3 regions of the Mesorhizobium sp. M0047 genome follow, and region 2 is predicted to be linked to each of the others. Evidence: riboswitches for the same ligand, from Rfam matches in the RefSeq annotation. Region 2 holds a riboswitch; each other region holds the start of a gene.
The links. Region 2 has a riboswitch for cobalamin ahead of NKJ89_RS13035 (CbtB domain-containing protein). Riboswitches for the same ligand answer to the same signal wherever they lie in the genome.
Positions count from the first base shown of each region.

Region 1: another riboswitch for cobalamin. It lies ahead of bluB (5,6-dimethylbenzimidazole synthase); the one in region 2 lies ahead of NKJ89_RS13035 (CbtB domain-containing protein).
Region 3: another riboswitch for cobalamin. It lies ahead of metE (5-methyltetrahydropteroyltriglutamate--homocysteine S-methyltransferase); the one in region 2 lies ahead of NKJ89_RS13035 (CbtB domain-containing protein).

Region 1 is NZ_JAMYUW010000082.1:2,961-9,769, forward strand. It holds gene dxs (1-deoxy-D-xylulose-5-phosphate synthase) at 40-1,953, opposite strand; gene NKJ89_RS35045 (pirin family protein) at 2,097-3,020, opposite strand; gene NKJ89_RS35050 (DUF2277 domain-containing protein) at 3,059-3,325, opposite strand; gene NKJ89_RS35055 (exodeoxyribonuclease VII small subunit) at 3,424-3,675, opposite strand; gene NKJ89_RS35060 (histone deacetylase family protein) at 3,679-4,605, opposite strand; cobalamin riboswitch at 4,727-4,906, shown strand; gene bluB (5,6-dimethylbenzimidazole synthase) at 4,955-5,701, shown strand; gene NKJ89_RS35070 (hypothetical protein) at 5,702-6,685, opposite strand.
Region 2 is NZ_JAMYUW010000011.1:67,914-74,722, reverse strand. It holds gene NKJ89_RS13055 (ROK family protein) at 1-490, shown strand, start outside; gene NKJ89_RS13050 (methyltransferase family protein) at 528-1,004, opposite strand; gene NKJ89_RS13045 (heparan-alpha-glucosaminide N-acetyltransferase) at 1,001-1,999, opposite strand; gene NKJ89_RS13040 (MFS transporter) at 2,224-3,423, shown strand; cobalamin riboswitch at 3,549-3,745, shown strand; gene NKJ89_RS13035 (CbtB domain-containing protein) at 3,782-3,961, shown strand; gene NKJ89_RS13030 (CbtA family protein) at 3,977-4,744, shown strand; gene cobU (bifunctional adenosylcobinamide kinase/adenosylcobinamide-phosphate guanylyltransferase) at 4,917-5,360, shown strand; gene cobO (cob(I)yrinic acid a,c-diamide adenosyltransferase) at 5,362-5,976, shown strand; gene cbiB (adenosylcobinamide-phosphate synthase CbiB) at 6,017-6,809, opposite strand, start outside.
Region 3 is NZ_JAMYUW010000042.1:20,000-26,808, reverse strand. It holds gene NKJ89_RS28750 (alpha,alpha-trehalose-phosphate synthase (UDP-forming)) at 672-2,366, shown strand; cobalamin riboswitch at 2,935-3,136, shown strand; gene metE (5-methyltetrahydropteroyltriglutamate--homocysteine S-methyltransferase) at 3,232-5,583, shown strand; gene NKJ89_RS28740 (cytochrome-c peroxidase) at 6,028-6,809, opposite strand, start outside.

The DNA.
Region 1 (6,809 bases), on a different contig from region 2:
GTGGGCCGGCCAACTGATTCAAGTCGTTGAAACTTTAATTCAGGCGCGTTGGGCGCGAACCATATGCCCGAGCGCGACGAACACGGTGCGCACGATGCCGGCCGCGTCGAGCCCGGCATCGGCGTACATCTTTTCCGGCTTGGCGTGGTCGGTGAACGCGTCGGGCAGCACCAGCGGGCGCACCTTCAAGCCGCTTTCCAGGAGACCTTCGTGGGCCAGGAACTGCAGCACGTGGCTGGCAAAGCCGCCGACGGCGCCCTCCTCCACCGTCACCAGCACCTCATGCGAGCGGGCCAGCCGCCGGATCAGATCCTCGTCGAGTGGCTTGGCGAAACGGGCATCGGCGACCGTGGTGGAAAGCCCGGCGGCACCCAGCTCCTCGGCGGCGATCAGACAATCCTGCAGTCGCGTTCCGAAGGACAGCAGTGCTACCTTGGTGCCCTCCTTGAGGATGCGGCCCTTGCCGATTTCGAGAACCGAGCCGCGTTCCGGTAGGTCGACGCCGACGCCGTTGCCGCGCGGATAGCGGAAGGCGATGGGGCCGTCATCATAGCTCGCCGCGGTACGCACCATATGGCGCAGCTCCGCCTCGTCGGCAGCGGCCATGACGACAAACCCCGGCAAGGTTGCCAGGAAGGTGGTGTCGAAAGCGCCGCAATGGGTGGCGCCGTCGGCTCCGACGAAGCCAGCCCGGTCGATGGGAAACCGCACCGGCAATTTCTGGATGGCGACGTCGTGGACGACCTGGTCGTAGGCACGCTGCAGGAAGGTCGAATAGATCGCCGCGAACGGCTTATAGCCTTCGGTGGCAAGGCCGGCTGCGAAAGTCACCGCGTGCTGTTCGGCGATGCCGACATCGAAGGTCCGCGACGGGAATGCCTCGCCGAACAGGTCGAGGCCGGTGCCGCTCGGCATGGCAGCGGTGACGGCAACGATACGGTCGTCCTCGCGGCCTTCCCTTACCAGGCTTTCGGCGAACACCTTGGTGTAGGCAGGCGCGTTGGCGGGCGCCTTGGCCTGCGCGCCGGTGATGACATCGAATTTGTTGACGCCGTGATATTTGTCGGCGGCGGCTTCCGCCGGCGCGTAGCCCTTGCCCTTCTGAGTGACGACATGGATCAGCACCGGGCCTTCGCCATTGTCGCGGACATTTTTCAGGACCGGGATCAGATGCTCCAGATTGTGACCGTCGATCGGGCCGATGTGATAGAAACCGAGCTCCTCGAACAGCGTGCCGCCGGTAACGTAGCCGCGTGCGTGCTCGACCGCCCTTGTGATCGCGCGGTCGGCGCGTTTGCCGAGATAGGACGTCAGTTTCTTGCCGAAATCGCGCAGGCCGATATAGGCCTTGCCCGAAGCCAGACGCGCCAGATAGGCGCTCATCGCGCCGGTCGGCGGCGCGATCGACATGTCGTTGTCGTTGAGGATGACGATCAGCCGCGCATCGAGCGCGCCGGCATTGTTCATCGCCTCGTAGGCCATGCCGGCCGACATGGCGCCGTCGCCGATGACAGCGATGACATTGTTGCGGCCGCCGGAGAGATCGCGAGCGGCAGCCATGCCGAGGCCGGCCGAAATCGATGTCGAGGAGTGGGCGGCGCCGAAGGGATCGTACTCGCTCTCGGCGCGGCGGGTGAAGCCCGACAGGCCCCCTTCCTGGCGCAATGTGCGGATGCGGTCACGGCGGCCGGTCAGGATCTTGTGCGGATAGGCCTGATGGCCGACGTCCCAGATAAGCCGGTCATCGGGGGTGTTGAAGACATAGTGCAGCGCCACCGTCAACTCGACCACGCCAAGGCCGGCGCCAAGATGGCCGCCGGTGTGGGAGACGGCATCGATCAGCTCGGCGCGAAGCTCGGCTGCCAATTGCGGCAGCTCGCTTTCGGCAAGCGTGCGCAGGTCGGCTGGGATGCGGACCTTGTCGAGAAGCGGCGTATGCGGCGTTGCGTTCACGGGTGCTCAGGCTTTCTGTTCATTGGCGAAATAGGCCGCCGGCCGGAGAATGTAAATGCACGTCAGTGACGCGGATCGGGCTGCGGTTCTTGGTTTGATGCATGCCGTTCTCCCAGAACCGGGCCACTTTCGGGCAACATGCATCAGCTTTCCGGCAGCGGAATGAACTCTTGCTCGTCTCCGGGAACAATATCGAAGCGTCCCGTCTTCCATTCCTGCTTGGCCTGCTCGATGCGTTCCTTCGACGATGAGACGAAATTCCACCAGATGTAGCGCTGCGAGCCGAGCGAAGCGCCGCCGAACAGCATGAAATGCGTCGCGCCGGTCTGCGACGATACGACGATCTCGTCACCGGGCCGAAACACCAGCAACCGTTCGGCCGGGAAAACGTCGCCCGAGATCGAGACCTCGCCTTCGAGTGTGTAGATGGCTCGTTCTTCCGCATCGGCCGGGATCTTCACGCTGGCGCCTGGCGCCAGGCGCAGATCGGCATAGAGTGTCTCTGTGTCGGCCCTGACCGGGGATCGCAGCCCTTGGAAATCACCAATGGCAATGCGGCCGCTAACGCCCTCGGCGTCGATCTCGGGCAACCGGAGTGCTGCGGTGTTCTCGAAAACCGGGGCTACTTCTTCCTTGCCGTCCGGCAGCGCCAACCAGGTCTGCAAGCCGGAAATCGACATCGGCGCGCCGCGCATTTCCTCAGGGGTGCGCTCAGAATGGACGATGCCGCGGCCGGCGGTCATCAGGTTTACGTCACCGGGCTGGATGACCATTTCGGTGCCGAGTGAATCGCGATGCCTTATATTGCCGTCGAACAGATAGGTGACCGTCGACAGACCGATATGCGGATGCGGGCGTACGTCGAGCGCCTGGCCGGCGCGCAGGATGGCCGGGCCCATGCGGTCGAAGAAGATGAACGGGCCGACCAACCGCCTCTTGGCGGTCGGCAGGGCGCGGCGAACCTGGAAACCGCCAATATCCTTGGCGTTGGGGATGACCATCAGTTCGATCTGGTCGCTGGCGAAGGCGTCGCCGGCCTCTGGGTCTTTCCCCGGGAAGAAGCTCATGCACTCTCCTTGTCAGCGCCAGAGGCAGCCTGGACGCTTCAGGCAAACCGGATCGCCGATTTCGCCCTTAGTTTGGCCGCCACTTCCTCGCGATTGCGAGGATGCTGATGGGTTTCGAGTGAATCGAGCAGTTCGCGCGCCGATGCTGCGATGGCTTCGACCGCGTGGTCGAAGGCATGCTGGTTCTGCTTCGAAGGCCGCGTCGTTCCGCTCAGCTTGCGGACAAACTGAAGTGCCGCGTCGCGGACTTCGTCATTGGTCGCGGGCGGATCAAAATTGAACAGGGTCTTGATGTTTCTGCACATCGTTTCCGTATCTCCTCTTGTCCTGAGCCGTTTCAATCAAGATGAACTTTATGCTCAATCATGATCGTGTCCAAAAGTCGGTGAGACGGCTGCGTGCCTCAGTCCGCGTCGAGCGGCTCCGTTCCAACCGGCTTGCCATCACGCGACAGCCTGATCTTCTCGACCTTGTCCTCGGCTGCCTTCAGCAGCCGGTCGCAATGCGCCTTCAGCGCTTCGCCGCGCTCATAGATCTTGATCGACTGATCGAGCGGCACGTCGCCACGCTCAAGATCATCGACGATCTTTTCCAGCGCGTCGAGTGCCTGTTCGAAGCTCATCGCCTTCACATCGTCGTTGGTCTCACCGGCCATCATTCATCCTTTCATCAGTCGCCCGACATGGGCGGCGACCGAAAATGCCAATCCCTGCAGATCGTAGCCACCCTCGAGCAGGCTGACGAGCCGGTCGCCGCTATGACGCGCGGCGCGCTGCATCAGCTGGCCGGTCGCCCAGTCGAAATCGTCCTCGGTCAGGTTGATCTCGGCCAGCGGATCGCGGTGATGTGCGTCGAACCCGGCCGAAATGACGATCAGGTCGGGCGCGAAATTGTCGAGCGCCGGCAGCACGCGCGACAGGAAGGCATCGCGAAAAACCTCGCTGCCGGTCTGCGGCGCCAACGGCGCGTTGACGATGTTGCCGGCGCCGGTTTCGTTTTTTGCCCCGGTGCCGGGATAAAGCGGCATCTGATGCGTCGAGCAATAGAGCACCGAGGGATCGTCCCAGAAAATATCCTGCGTGCCGTTGCCGTGATGTACGTCCCAGTCGATGACGGCAACGCGCTCGACGCCATGTTTCTTCTGCGCATAACGTGCCGCGATCGCCGCCGTGTTGAACAGGCAGAAGCCCATGGCTGTGGTCTTTTCGGCATGGTGGCCGGGCGGCCGGGCAGCGACGAAGACATTGTCGGCGCGGCCTGAAAAGACGTCGTCGACGGCGGCGTTGGCCGCACCGATTGCGGTGATCGCCGCCTGCCAGCTCTTCGGACTAGCGGTGGTATCGGCGTCGATGCGGGCGATCCCCTCGTCGGGAATGGCGGCGCGCACGCGAGCGACGAAATCGGCGGGATGCGCGTAGAGGATGGTGGCCTCGTCGCCTTCCGGCGCCTGGATACGATCGAGCGCGGCAAAAGCCTCGTCGTCCAGCACGCGCTCGATGGCGCGCAAGCGGTCCGGCCGCTCGGGATGGCCGGGCGGCGTGAGGTGCTCAAGGAAGATCGGATGGGTATAGAGACGGGTAGCCATCGTCCTAATCTAGTGACCCGGATCGGCAAAGGCCATGCACGGGCGGCCGATGACTGGGGAAAATCGCGCCTGCGTCCATTCGCGTCGCTGCAGGCATTGGCGTCGTCCGCGCTTCGGCGTAAGGTCCGTGACACTGCCTGGTGCCCGCCGCAAGCGGGAGAATCGGGAACACGGTTGAATTCCGTGGCGTGCCCAACGCTGTAAGGGGGACCGCGCCGGTATATGCCACTGTCGATGACGGGAAGGCACCGGACGCGGGTTGATCCCGAGCCAGAAGACCGGCCTGGCAGGCATCGTCATCCGCATGGTCAGGCGGTTGGCATCGATTGCAATCGCAAGGGGACAAGCGATGCCGGAACACATGACCGCTGCTGTTGGCGATGGATTTGAGGAGAATGCGCGCGATGCGGTGTATCGCGCCATGTTCACTCGGCGCGACGTCCGCAGCCATTTCCTGCCCACCGGGCTCGACGATGAGGTGCTGGCGCGGCTGCTGCTTGCCGCCCATCACGCGCCGTCGGTCGGCTTCATGCAGCCTTGGAACTTCATCGTCATTCGCGATGCCGAGCGACGGGAAAAGGTGCGCGACCTGTTCCTGGCGGCGCGCCAGCAGGAACTGCCGGCCATTGCGGAAGAGCGGCAGGCGCTCTACCGCAAACTCAAGCTGGAAGGCATTTGCGAAAGCGCGCTCAACATCTGCATCACCTGCGATCGCGAGCGTTCGAAGGGTTCGCCACTGGGACGCTCGCACAATCCGGAGATGGACCTCTATAGCACGGTCTGCGCGGTGCAGAATTTCTGGCTGGCGGCGCGCGCCGAAGGCGTCGGTGTCGGCTGGGTCAGCATCATCGAGGCGCAAGCGCTGAAAGGCCTGCTTTCTATTCCGGAGCATGTGACCCCGGTCGCCTATCTCTGCGTCGGCCGCGTCTCGGAGTTCGCGCCAAAACCTGACCTTGAAACGCATGGCTGGGGACGGCGGCTGCCGCTGCCGGAACTGATCATGAGCGAGACGTTTTCCGGGCAAGGTGAAGTGCTGCTCAAATCGACCGTGGCGCGCCTCAACACCGTTTCTGCCGCGCCGTCGAGCCCTCGCTAATCAGGGTGTCGCGCCGGCCGGTCCCCAGCGCGAGCCGCCAAAGGAGGCCAGCGCCTTGTCCTTGAGTTCCCTGAACTTCGACGACGCCTCCGCCAGCCGGGTGTCCCAGGCCGGATCTGGCACCTGGCCCGCGATGGTCTTGAAATAGACCTGCATCAGGCAAGCGATGGCGAAGGGCTCGATGAACGCCGCCTTGAAGGCCCAGGCGAAGACGATGGCTAGCACGAAGGCCCAGCCCGCCAATTGCCCTGGCATCAGGAAAAGAATGGCGGCGGCCGGCGCCAGCATCAGCAGGAAGATAACGAAGGATACGCCCCACATGATGACCGCCAGCCAGACGGCGTTCTTGACCATCACCTTGCCGTTCTGGGCATAGAGCACGACGCCTTGGCGCGCCGTCTCGAACGGCGAGGACGAATTGATGCGAATGTTGTAGCCGAGGATGATCTCGTCGACATAGGTCAGCGACAGGCGGATCACCGTGTTGATGAAGGAGACCAGACCGCTCAAACCCGGGATCGGCAGGAAGGCGGCGATGCCGCCGAGCAGGCCGGTGATGGCCCGGATGGCGCCCTTGACCAGCTGATCGACGACGAAAAGGATGTTGGCCTCGGCAAAACGCTGGGTGACGATATCCTTGGCGTAGGCGATCTGGTCCTGGCCGCCGGGAATGTCACGGCCGTCGATCAGATGGACCATCACGGCGATGTGGCCGGCCTTGACGACATAGAGGATGTATTCGCGGATCCAGTAGACGGCGATCGAGACGATGCCGAAACCGACCACCCCGCCCCACAAGGCAAAGGACATCGGCCCGTCGGGATCGGTGGAGATGTGGCCGACGCCATAGCCGACGGAGGCGCCCGTGCCGGTCGCCATGATGTAGGCCAGTGTGATGCCGAAATAGACGATCATGCGAAAGACAATGAACGGCCAGGTCCGCATCATGATGGACACCGACCTGCCGATATCGAAATCCCACATGCCCCGAATCTCCCCCTCAGAGGTGGTGAAAGAGGATGGACCCAACCCGGCGATTGTCAATTGCCGGCCGCGGCGCCGGCAGGGCGGAATCATGAATCGTTAACGCTCTGGTAACCAAGCGGGA
Region 2 (6,809 bases):
TCACGGCGCGAACGGGGCCGCGGGCAAGATCGGGCACTCCATCTACGATCCAAACGGGCCGCAATGCGAGTGTGGCCGCCGCGGATGCCTTCAGACGTTCTTCTCCGAACCAGCATTGGTGAAGCGGTGGCGTGAGACGAAGGGCCTCTCGGCCGAGGTTGACCGCTACGACATGGTCAGAGCGGCCAAGACCGGTGACGAGGTGGCCGTGAATTTGCTGCGCGAAGCAGGCGAAGGCATCGGCCGGTTTCTGGGCAGCTTCTGCAATATCATCGATCCGGAGGTGATTGTCGGCGGCGGCGAAGCGGTGAGCTTCGGCGACTACCTCTTCGAACCCATGCGCGACGCGCTGCGGCGTTACGCAATGTGGACTCCACCGCCGATCACGCCGGACTGGGCAGACGATTCGTGGGCGCGGGGCGCCGCCGCCCTCGCTACCCAGCGGCTGTTTGATTTCGAAAGCAGGCCTGGAGAAGTCGCGGCCGTATAGGCAATACTCGAACTCCGACGCCCGCGGTGAGGCTTGCTCAAATCCAGCGCCGCACGCGTTTGGCGTAGTCGCGGTATTTCTTGCCGAACTTCGCCGCCAGCACCTTTTCCTCGCCCTCGATCGCCATCTTCTGCGTGGCGAAGGCCGCGATGAACGCCAGCGGCAGGAACCAGACTATCCCTGAGACAAAGGCGACGCCGATCAACAGCAGCGTGTTGGCCAGATAGATCGGATTGCGCGTGATGCCAAAGGGACCTGTGGTGACGAGGTGGTCGGGCACCGCGTTCGGATTGAGCGTGGTTCTGGCGCGGATCATGGTGCGGATGGCGGTGAACCAGAGTGCCGCGACGCCGAACAGTGCTACCCAGCCGGCGGCGAACAGAATATCGCCCAGGAGGTCACCGATCCAGGGCAGGGGATAGAGCAGGCCCAGCGCGATGCTGATGGCGATGGCGGCGATGTAGATCAGCGGCGGCCACGGGATGAGCCCCGGCTTCGGCTGTTTCTCGGTCATTTGACCCCTTCCTCCATCAACTTGCTGTCGGTTTTGGCGGTACACATGCCGGCAAGGTCGGACAAGTGTGCTTTCCATTCCGCAGTCTGGTCGTTGTTGTAGAGCCGATCAAGCGTCGCCTCGCCCTCGAGCGTATCGAGCATGCAGACACAGTAGCTTGAACAGAACTCGGTGTCGCGCGACTGCTCGCAGGACAGCTGGCAGGTTTTGAGGAAATTCACCTGCGGGGTTTCGACCTGCGCCGGCATGATCTGCGAGAACAGCCAAACGCAGCCGATCAGCAATGGCTGGTGGATCAGGTAGAAGGCCAGGCTGTGCCGGCCGATGAAGACCAGCGGGTTGGCCCAACGCCCGGTCTTGAGGTTCGCCAGCCACGTCAAGACACCCGCGCCCGCGGCAAGCCTGGCGGAGCCTATGCCGAAAAGCACAGCGCCGAACCATGGGAACAGTGGAACGTAGTCGTTGGAACGCGGATTGATCGCCGACAGGCCGACCCACCACAGCCATGGATGGTCGAAGGCCTCGAAGCGCAAATAGACCGGCGCCGCGATGACCAGCGCGGCAACCACCATGGTCAGCAAAGCCGGCAGGCGAAGAAACAGCAGGCCGAGCAGGCTGGCCAGCGCAATCTCGTGCAATATGCCGAAGAAGATGAAGCCGTCCGGGGTGGCGATGCGGGTGACGATCGAAATCGCGATCGCGGCTCCCGCGACCATGGCGAAACGCTTCCAGAAGCCGTTCCAGCGGATTTTCTTGCCGTGGGCGAGGTACAGGCTGACGCCGACCAGGAACAGGAAGGTCGAGGCGATGCAGCGCGCGTAGATCTTCCACCAGCCGAAGGCGGTCAGGCCGGGATCAGTGTAGCCGAAGAATTCCAGATCCCAGGTGAAATGGTAGCTCGCCATGGCGATCAGCGCGATGCCGCGCACGATGTCGATGACGACGATGCGCCTTGGTCGATCCTGGACGGGTGCGGTCGGCGTTTGGATGGTCATGGTCTCGCATTCTGTTTCGGCCCCGCAAAACGACTATCACGGTTGCACCGGGCAAAAGAAGGCCGGGCGTCTGACAACGCGGACAGGATCAGGCGCCGCTTTAGGCCAGTGGCGGAAAGCCTTTGGCCGACTTCGTTTTTTGCCGGGTACGCGTCGGTTTCCTCTTATTGGCGCAGGGATCGCCACGGCAGATTTGGTCCGATAGATTCTGCTTTGGGGAAGCAATGTCCACCCATGTGCGCCATCCGATCTGGCTTCCGGCCCTAAAGGCCGCGGACGCGCGCACCTTCGCCTCGCTCTATGCAGTCGAATCCTTCGCCCGCGCCACGGTGTCGAGCGTCATCCCGATCCAGGCCTATGAGATCCTGCACAACGAGCAGATCGTCTCGATCCTCTACACCGTCGTGGCGATGCTCGGCCTGTCGGTGACGCTCTTCATGCCAATGCTGATCCGCCGCTTTGCGCGGCGCTGGGTCTACACCGCTGGCGCCTGCCTGCTTGCCATCGGCTCGCTGTTCTTCGTCACCCATACGCTTGCCGGGCAACTGGCCGGCATGCTGTGCCGCGTGATGGGCGCCAGCGCGCTGTCGATCACGCTCAACCTCTATATCATGGACCATATCCGCAAGACCGATTTCATGCAGGCCGAATCGCTGCGCATGGCGTGGTCGATGTTGGCGTGGACCGGCGGGCCGACGCTCGGCATCTTCCTCTACACGCACTTCGGCATCTATGCCGCGCATGGCGCCGTGGCGATCTTCGCCCTGGCCTTGCTGGCGCTGTTCTGGACCTACCGGCTCGGCGACAACCCGTCGATCCGCCCGGGCAAGACGCGCCCGGTCAACCCGCTCGCCAATATCGGCCGCTTCGTCGCGCAGCCCAGGCTCAGACTGGCCTGGCTGATCGCTTTCGGCCGCTCCTGTTTCTGGACGACTTTCTTTGTCTATGGGCCACTGTTCATGGTCATCACCGGCGAAGGCAAGCTGGCCGGCGGCGTGCTGGTTTCGGCCGGCAACGCGCTGCTGTTCATGGCCATCTTCTGGGGCAAGGCGGGAAAGCGCTTTGGCGGCCGCAGGACGATGACATTTGCCTATTTCGCCATGTCGGCCATGCTGCTGGCGGCAGGCTTCGTCGGCGAGACCGTGCCGCTGCTCACCGGCGCCTTCCTGCTTGGCGGCGCCTTCTTCACCATCGCGCTCGACGCACTCGGCTCGACCGCCTTCATGCGCTCGGTGCGCTCCTATGAAAGATCGCAGATGGCGGCGGTCTACCGGACCTATCTCGACTTTTCCGAACTGACGCCGCCGCTGGTCTATTCGGTGGTGCTGGCGTTTTTCGGCCTAGGCTCGGTGTTCGTCACGCTGGGCCTGCTGGCTGCGGTCTGCGGCTTCGTGACGTGGCGCTATCTGCCGAAATCGCTTTGATCTTCAGGGCTTTGGTGGAAGTGCCGCATGCCAAGGTGCCTGCGGCAGCGGAGGCCCTCACTGGCACGACGCATTCGCGATGGTTGCCGCCGGAATTTGGTTTGCTGGAGGCGAGGATTCTGCCTATAGTCGGCAATGTCGTCGGTTCCATTTTGGAGCCAAGAGGGAATGCGGTGAGGGCGAGTTTCGCCCAATGCCGTGGCTGCCCCCGCAACTGTGTGCGGTAGTCCTCTCCATATGCCACTGAAGATTTCTTCTTCGGGAAGGTGGGGAAGGGCGCTGATCCGCGAGCCAGGAGACCTGCCGGCGACAGGAAACTGACTTCGATGCCCTCGGGTGGAGGGCGAAAGGACAAGACATGACTACTGCTTCCGTCTCCCTCGGCGCCTCCGTCTCCTCGCAGTCGCGCTTCATGCAGCTCGCGCTTGCAGCGCTGCTCGGCGTTTTCGTGATGGGCTTTGTCGGCTTCTCGCATATCGATGCGGTCCACAATGCGGCTCACGACTATCGCCATTCGATGGCGTTTCCCTGCCACTGACGAGGATCTGACATCATGAACCTGTTTCGCAACGTCGTGTTCATCGCGGCGATCGCAGGGCTCGTGGCCGGTGTCGTTCTCGCCGGCATGCAGGCCTACGCTACCGTGCCGCTGATTCTGAAGGCGGAAGTCTACGAACAGGCTGGCGGCGGGCATCACCATGACCATGCCGCTCCGGCCGCAACGGATAGCAATGCCATGAGCTCTGCCGCTCCGGCAGCGGAAGCCGCCCCGGCCGCCGAAGACGAGGGTTGGGCGCCGGCAGACGGTTTCGAACGTTTCGCCTTCAGCGTGCTTGCCAACATCGTCACCGGCATCGGCTTCGCCTTGATCCTGGTCGCGGTTTCCGAATTCGCCGGCGGCATCGGTGGCTGGCGCCAGGGCGTCTTCTGGGGGCTGGCCGGCTTTGCCGTGTTCACGCTGGCGCCGGGCCTAGGCCTGCCGCCGGAACTGCCGGCCATGCCAGCGGCCGATCTGACCGAGCGCCAGATCTGGTGGTGGGCGACCGTAGCGATGACCGCGGCCGGGCTCGGCGTGATCGCCTTCCGCAAGTCGCTGCCGCTGGCGATCCTGGCTGTGGCCTTGATCGTCGCTCCGCACATCGTCGGCGCGCCGCAGCCCGGCAGTTACGAGACGGCGATCCCCGAAGGCCTGCACCACCAGTTCGTGGTGGCGGTGACAGTGACCAATCTGGTGTTCTGGCTGGTGCTCGGCGCGGTCGTCGGCGTGGTGCGCGGCCGCTTCACCGGCACCGCGACCAGCCTGCGCGACAGCTTTGCCTGACAGCAAGGCACTGACCTTCCTCATCGGCGGTGGGGGGGGGGGGGCGGGGGCGGCCCCCCCCCCCCCCCCCCCCGCCCCCCCCCGCCGTCTCCCCTCTCCCGCCCGCCCCCCCCCCCCCCCCCCGCCGCGCCGGCGGGCCCCCCCCCCCCCCCCCCCCCCCCACGCCGAAACCCTGGCGACGGCCTTGCCCTCGCCATGGACCTATATCGCGACGGCGCAAGCCTATGACGATGAGATGCGCGAGCGCATCGCGCTGCACCGCTCACGCCGCGGCGAAGGCTGGACGACCATCGACGCACCGCTCGATCTTGCCGGCGCGCTCGCGGCGTTGCCCGACAACCAGCCGGTGCTTGTCGACTGCCTGACATTGTGGCTGACCAATCATATGCTGGCCGAACATGATCTCGAGCTGGAATGCCGGCGACTGGCGGAGGTGCTGTCGCGGCCGCGCGGGCCCTGGTTCGTGGTGTCCAATGAAGTCGGGCAAGGTATCGTGCCTGACAACGCACTGGCGCGCCGGTTTCGCGATGCCGCCGGCCGGCTTAACCAGCAGATCGCTGCCGTCGCCGACACAGTGCTGCTGATGGTGGCGGGACTTCCGCTGAAGGTGAAATGACATGACCGACGTCGACAATAAGGACGAAGAACGCCACCGCGCCAAGATGGCCAAGCGCAAGACGGTGCAGGATGCCGAGGTGGCGAGCAAGACGGTCGAGAAGGGGCTGCTGATCGTCAACACCGGGCCGGGCAAGGGTAAGACGACGGCCGCCTTCGGTCTCGCGTTGCGGATGCTCGGCTACGGCAAGCGCGTCGGCGTCGTCCAGTTCATCAAGGGCAAATGGCATACCGGCGAGAAAGACGCCTTCGCCGCCTTCGGCGACCGCATCGTCTGGCACGCGATGGGCGAGGGCTTCACCTGGGAAACGCAGGATCTGAAGCGCGACATCGCCGCGGCCGAAGCGGCGTGGGCCAAGGTGCTCGAGCTGATGGCCGATCCGTCAATCAGCCTGCTGGTGCTCGACGAGTTGAACATCGCGCTGCGCTACGACTATCTCGATCTCGACAAGGTGGTTGCGGCGCTGAAAGCCCGCCGCGAAGGCCTGCACGTCGTCGTCACCGGCCGCAACGCCAAGCCGGCGCTGGTCGAGGCGGCCGATCTCGTCACCGAGATGGGCGTGACCAAGCACCATTTTTCCGCGGGCGTTAAGGCGCAGCAGGGCATCGAGTTTTGAACGTTTCTTACCCTCCTCACAAGGGGGAGGGTGAAATGGGTCACGCCACAATGACGATGATCGAAATCACTCCAAACAGCGCAATCAGCAGATAGTCGGCGACGCGATAGAGTTTCAGCGCCTGCCTTATATCGGCGCTGTCGGCTTCGCGGCGGCCGCCTCCGCCCATGAAGACGTCGTCGACCAGGACGCCGCCGTAGCTGCGCGGCCCGGCGAGTGCCAGGCCGAGCGCGCCAGCCATCGCCGCTTCCGGCCAGCCGGCATTCGGCGAGCGGTGCTTCTTCGCGTCGCGCCACACCGTGTGCCAGGCATTGCGCGGGTCGGCGTCTCTGACCAGGAAAGCCGCCAACACGATCAGCAGCGCCGTCAGCCGTGACGCCGGCAAATTGATCCAATCGTCGAAGCGTGCCGCCGCCCAGCCGAACGCCTCATGGCGCGGGGTACGGTGACCGATCATCGAATCGGCGGTGTTGGCGGCCTTGTAGGCGGCGCCGCCGGCGAGGCCGCCGAGACCGGTCCAGAAGGCGGGAGCAACGATGCCATCGGAAAAATTCTCGGCCAGGCTCTCGATCGCAGCGCGGCTGACACCGGCCCGGTCCAGCGTCTCGGGATCGCGGCCAACGATGCGCGAGACGGCCACGCGGCCCAGGGCGAGGCCGCCAGTGTCGAGCGCGTCCGCCACCGCCTCGACATGTTCGTAAAGGCTTTTCTGCGACAGGAGCGAGGTTGCCAGAAGGGCCGTGATGATGAGTCCCATGGGAACGAACCAGAGCAGGATCTGCACGCCGAGGCCGATCAGCGCCGGCACGAGCACGATGACCAGCAGCGCCTGG
Region 3 (6,809 bases), on a different contig from region 2:
AGCTTGGGGAAGGCCAGTAAGGTTCCTGAGGTAACGGAGAACTCGCGGCGTCCGTCGGAGCACTTGACTTGCGATCACGTCCCACGATGCCGAATGCGGGCAGACTGGTTCGCCATTGGTATGGGACCAGCGGAATTGGCAGCAGGGCTTCATCTTCGTCAATCTCGACGAGGCGCCGGATGTGGAGCCCGGCATTCGCGGATGTCAGGAAGTGCTCGCCTGGCTGGTATTCACATCGCGGTCTGGCTTCCACGATTTTGGGATCGTCGAGGGCAACGAGGAAGGGATTCAAAAACGGGCCCTGACGGGCGGAAAGGGACTATCCCGCCCTCTCCGATCTCCGTGTCAAAACTCTTCGGCAGACGCAGGATCGCATCACGGGGCCCGGCAGCCTTGGCGGCAGCGACATAGTTTCAGTTCATTTCAACAGGTGCTGGCATCTACTGGGTGTATCTCTTATCCGAACAATCCAACAATTACCGCAAGCACGGTCCGCTCGATCGGGTCGCCAGCTATTTTCGCGATAAGCCGGTTCTTGAGGGCGCCGAAGCCGAAACGCGACAATCGGTCGCCATTTGCTCTGACGCTCGTCAGATTCTCGTCAGCAGGGGGTGTGCCAATCTGGGAATGCCAGTTGCTCCATCATGGGGAATATTCAACGGAGGCATGAAATGGACGCATTGAACAACGCCAACTCGCCGCGCCGGAACCTCACATGGCAAACTGGGGCTGTTCACGAACTAATCGCTTTTGAACAACCCCTGAGAGACTTGCCACAGGAGCGAGAACAACAAGCCGAAGTTGGCCCGTCCCGTCCTGTTGTCTCAGCCGCAGACCAGCGCTTCAACACGGCGGCCCAGCAGCCACATAGGAGTCTTATCGCAATTTCCAACCGCGGTGCGACTGTCAATTCTGATCAGCCCAAGACAGGCGGGCTTTCGGCGGCCCTGGAGTGCGTCGTGGAGCGTACCGGCGCGGTCTGGGTAGGTTTTTCCGAGCATCTTGGCGACGGGGATAAGCAACAGGTGCCCCTCGTGCAGCGTGGCAAAGGTCAAATCGGGTGGCTCGATGGGCCGGCAGCGGACTATTCTCGGTACTATCAAGGTTTTGCAAATTCAATATTGTGGCCGGCGCTCCACTCGCTGCCGGACCGGATCTCAGGCTCGGAAGAGGATTATAAAAGTTATCGCGACGTCAATGCCTTCATGGCGCGCGCGGTGTCCGAATTGGGAGATAACGCAGTCTACTGGGTTCATGACTACCATTTCCTGCCGCTCGGCGCTGATTTGCACAGACTCGGCATTGACCGGCCGATCGGCCATTTCCTGCATACGCCATGGCCCGAGTCTGACATGATGGAGCGCGTGCCCAATTCTGGCGAGCTAATGAAATGTATGCTCGAGTATGATCTGCTCGGTTTCCAGACCGACCGTGATGTGAGCAATTTCCTCGCCTGTGTCCAATCTCATTTGGGGCTGGAGAGCAAGAACGGGGTCGTTTTCTCGGACCATGGCCAGACGCAATGCCAAAATTTTCCTATAGGTATCGATCCGAAGCAATTCGAACAGTGTGCCGCAGATTCGCTTGAGGCGCAGAAAGCCTACATTTCGCAGTTGAAACTTGGTGGAGCAAAGCTAGTTATCGGCGTCGATCGGCTCGACTACACCAAGGGCATCGACAATCGGATTAAAGCTTTCGATCTGCTGGCAGTCGAGCCGCAACGTGTCTCGCTCTTGCAAATCGCAACTCCCTCACGTGGCGACATCCAAGCGTACAGCGAATATCGGCGCGACGTCGAAAGACTCGTCAATCAAGTCAACAACCGGCATGGCACGGACGAGTGGATGCCGATTATCTATGAGAACAGGTCGTTCACCCAAGCTGAGATCGCGGGTCTTTACAGAGCCGCGCGTGTTTGCGTTGTGACGCCGTTGCGCGATGGCATGAATCTTGTGGCGAAAGAATACATTGCTGCACAAGATCCGAGCGACCCTGGCGTTCTGGTGTTATCGAAGTTTGCCGGCGCGGCCGAAGACTTCGGCGAGGACGCCCTGCTGGTAAATCCGAGGCTCTCCGACGAGATAGCTACCGCGATCTCAAGAGCGGCCAGCATGCCGCGCGAAGAACGCATCCAACGCTGGCGGAGGATGATGGACAAACTTGAAGCGTATACGATCCACCATTGGTCAGCGGACTTCGTTCGGCAACTGGACAGCAGCCGGGTTACGGTCCCTGCGGATCACTTCCACTATGTTGGCTTGGGCTGGATCAGCGAGGCCCAAATGCCTTCGTATCGGACCGAGCCAGAATTGCACACCGCGCTGACGCGTGCACTGGATAAAAACTGGGTCCTGCCGATCGTATGATGCAGAATATGAAGCACGCGAGCTTTGCCTGCATTTGCGCATCCCTCAATGCCGAGCGCTTGGAGAGAGAGATACTTATCCTGACCGCCTGAATGCGGCTTAAGCGGCTTATCGGGACCACAGTCGGGCTTTGCATCAGACCCTTGAGCCAGGCTCCGTCAGTGTGGTCTCTTGCCGCCGAGCGGAGTCATCACGATTGCCTAGTCACCCGTGATGACGACTGGCGTGCCAATTCCCCTCGGACCACGGTTTGGCGCTCACTCCGAGAAAACCGCTTCTACCACGCACGCACGGCTTGCGGCCGCATCGTTAAACATCGCCACCAATGCGATCTTCTGCATTCTAATGACGTTGTCACGCGCTTGAAGTCTTGTCCGAAATCCTTCATCGGCGACCTGCGAGGGATGTCGCAGCCCGACAGGGATCCATTAGTTGGACAATGGTGGCAGCGGAGCAGCGCCGCCAATGGGCGACTGAATATTTCACAATGTTAGACAAGCGTAAAAGCGAAATCACATAACGACATAAACATTTCGTTATGCGTCATTGACAAAAGAGCGGACTGCTGTGATTGTCTGCGTGTCGTGGTTCTCGCGTGCGGCGCTGCCGCAGCGGAGCTAAGAGGGAAGCCGGTGCAATGCCGGCGCTGCCCCCGCAACTGTTAGCGGCGAGCCAATCCCACTCATGTCACTGAGGCGAATACCCTCAGGAAGACGGGTAGAGGCTATGACCCCGCGAGCCAGGAGACCTGCCACGGCGAATTACGTCCACGGGCGGGGTGTCTCGGTGGCCGCTGCAAGCCGGCGTTCGTGCCGGCCTGCTAGCGCCTTCCTTGTCATCGACGCCCCAACCATCGGGGTATGACATGACTGACTCTCAGGAAATTCCTGTAGCAACGCTCGGCGTGCCGCGCTTCGGTCGTCGGCGAGAACTGAAATTCGCGCTTGAAAGCTACTGGTCCGGAACATCGTCCGCTGGCGACCTTCTCACGACGTCGAAGGCGCTCCGTGCCGCTAGCTGGGAAGAGCAGCGCCATCGCGGCGTGTCGAAAATCCCGTCGAACGACTTCTCGCTTTACGACCATGTGCTCGACACCGCAGCCATGGTCGGGGCCGTTCCATCCCGTTACGGCTGGAATAGCGGCGAGGTCCCACTTGACATCTACTTCGCAATGGCGCGCGGCAACCAGGGTCAGACGGAGGATTGTGGACACGCTGGTCACCAGGAGGAGGCTCATGGACCTGGTGTAACCGCGATGGAAATGACCAAGTGGTTTGACACCAACTACCACTACATTGTGCCGGAACTCGATGATGATCAGACGTTCGCCCTCTCGTCATCGAAGCCGGTCGATTACTTCCTCGAGGCTAAAGCTCTCGGCATCCACACACGCCCAGTCATCCTTGGACCCATCACCTTCCTCAAGCTGGCGAAATCGCCTGCCGAGGGGTTCGGTCCCATCGCGCTCCTACCGCGGCTGCTGCCCGTTTACGAGCAAGTCCTGCAGAGGCTGAAGCTGTCGGGAGCCGACTGGGTGCAGATCGATGAGCCAGCGCTTGTCCTCGATCTGAACCCGAACGAACGAGCTGCGTTCCAATTCGCCTATGGCCAGCTGTCGAAAGCCGCGCCCGAGCTGAAGATCATGCTGGCTACGTATTTCGGGTCGCTGGGAGACAATCTCGAAACCGCGGTTTCTCTACCCTTGGCCGGGCTGCATATTGATCTCGTGCGCGCTCCCGAGCAGCTGGAAACGGTGGGTCGGCTCGCTCCGAAGGATCTGGTGCTCTCGCTTGGCTTGATCGATGGCCGCAACGTCTGGCGTGCGAACCTGCCCGCCATTCTCGACCGCATCAAACCGATCGTCGCCGGCTGGCCCTTGGACCGCGTCGAGATCGCGCCTTCTTGCTCGATGCTGCATGTGCCGATCGATCTGCGCATGGAGACGGAACTCGACGCCGACATCAGGTCGTGGCTCGCCTTCGCGGCCCAGAAGACCGACGAGCTGGTCTTGCTGGCCCGGGCCCTGTCCCAAGGCAGGGATGCGGTGGCAGGCGCGTTGAAAGCGTCTGCCGAGGCTGCCGCCACGCGCGTGACATCCACGAGGATCCATGACCCGCTTGTTCAGGGGCGGATCGCTAGCATTGAGGACAGCGCGAAGCGACGAGAGAGCGCATTTGGCGAGCGCTCCAGAGTCCAAGCCGGCTCACTCGGGCTGCCGCCGTTCCCGACGACGACCATCGGGTCCTTCCCGCAGACGCCGCAGGTACGCAAGGCGCGGGCCGCTCATGCGAAGGGCCAGCTGAGCTATGTCGACTATGAGACGTTCCTGAAGAAGGAGATCGAGGCTGCAATTCGCTGGCAGGAAGAGATCGGGCTGGACGTGCTGGTGCACGGTGAGTTCGAGCGAAACGACATGGTACAGCATTTCGGCGAGCAGTTGTCCGGCTTCGCGCTCACCCAGCATGCCTGGGTACAAAGCTATGGGTCGCGCTACGTGCGTCCCCCCATCATTTTCGGCGACGTATCGAGGCGCAATCCGATGACAGTGCGCTGGTGGCAATTCGCCCAGTCGCTTACGGAAAAGCCCGTGAAGGGAATGCTCACAGGCCCAGTCACCATTCTCAACTGGTCTTTTGTTCGCGACGACGTACCCCGCTCCGAAGCCTGCCGCCAGATCGCGCTCGCCATCCGCGACGAAGTGACGGATCTCGAAAGGTCCGGCGCAAGGATGGTCCAGATCGATGAGGCCGCCTTTCGCGAAGGATTGCCACTGCGCCAATCTGATTGGAAAGTCTATCTCGACTGGGCTGTCGAATGTTTCCGGATCGCTTCAACGGGTGTAAAGGACGCGACTCAAATTCATACCCACATGTGCTATTCGGAGTTCAACGAGATCATTCAGGCGATCGCTGGAATGGATGCGGATGTCATTTCGATTGAGACGTCGCGCTCGAAGATGGAACTGTTGGACGCCTTCACGAGCTCCAAATATCCGAACGAAATCGGTCCCGGCGTCTATGATATTCACTCACCACGCGTCCCGGAAGTCGGCGAGATTTCGGACTTAGTCATGCTTGCCCGCGAGCGACTGTCCGACGGCCAACTGTGGATAAACCCGGACTGTGGCCTCAAAACACGCAAATGGGAGGAGGTCCGCCCTGCCCTCATTAACATGGTCGCTGCAGCACGCGCGCTCCGGCAGAAAGTGCAGGCGTGAGGCTTCTCTTGCTCACCGTGTGGGGAGTTGCCGACTGGCGGATGTCGGCCGGGAATATGCCAAACCGATCACACTCTTGGAAATAAGCCACTCGGCGAAAATGTGCGATTTTTCTTCGGCACGTGTCCTCATCCCGCAGAAATAATGAATGTGACACTACGCTATAGTATTGGTCCTTGGGAACATACAGGCCCCGCGCCTCGAACAAATCGTACACACGTCGTTTCTCAAAGTAGACTGCTTGGCAAGTTCGCTCAGGCGGCGACAATATATGGTGCTGCGCGTCTGTCCGCTTCCCCAGTTGATTCGCGCAGACTACGGGCGAAGTGGCAGTTTTCGGGTATTGCTAGCCTCCCGCCAATTCGGAGATGAACGTGGCAATTCGTGTGGCCCAAGTAAAAGCCGCAATCATTTTCGATTGCGACGTCCGCAGCCAGTTGGCCCTTATTTTCCTGTGATCTGCGTTACAGGCCGGGGCGTTGTCGCCGTTTCGGAGGGTAGGATGGGATAAGCGACCTCGGGTGCCTCTCCGGTCAGCGAGTTGAGGAAGGCAACAAGCAGGTCAACTTCTTCGTCCGCCAGTACTACGCCAAGCTGGGTGGTCCCCATGATGGCGACGGCCTGTTTCAGATCCCAAACCTTGCCCGAATGAAAGTATGGCGCGGTGAGTGCAACGTTGCGCAGCGGCGCCACGCGGAAAACATAGTAGTCATCGGCTGCATTGGTGACCGCAAATCGGCCCTTGTCTTTGTCCGGCAGGACCTCGGCGCTGGGCTGTTCCACGAGGCCGAATGGGAAATAGGCTTGCCCACCAACGTTGATGCCGGCATGGCAGGACGAGCAGCCTTTGTCCATGAAAAGCGCCAGGCCCTGTTTCTGTTCGGAAGTCATGGCAAGCTCATCACCATTCAGGAAGCTGTCGAACGGGGCCGGTGTGACCAGTGTCGCCTCGAAGGCTTCGATCGCCTTGGCGAAGTTGTCGAAGGTGACCCGATCGGCTTCAGCCGGAAAAGCTGCATCGAACCACTCGACATATTGCGGCATGGACTTGAGCGTGGCGATGACTTGGTCCGGTGTATTGGCCATTTCGATGCCGGCTTGGACCGGTCCCTTCGCCTGAGCCTTCAGGTCTGCGGCACGACCATCCCAGAACTGAGCGATGTTGAAGACAGCGTTCAGTACAGTCGGCGCGTTGCGCTGTCCCTTCTGCCAACCATGGCCGATCG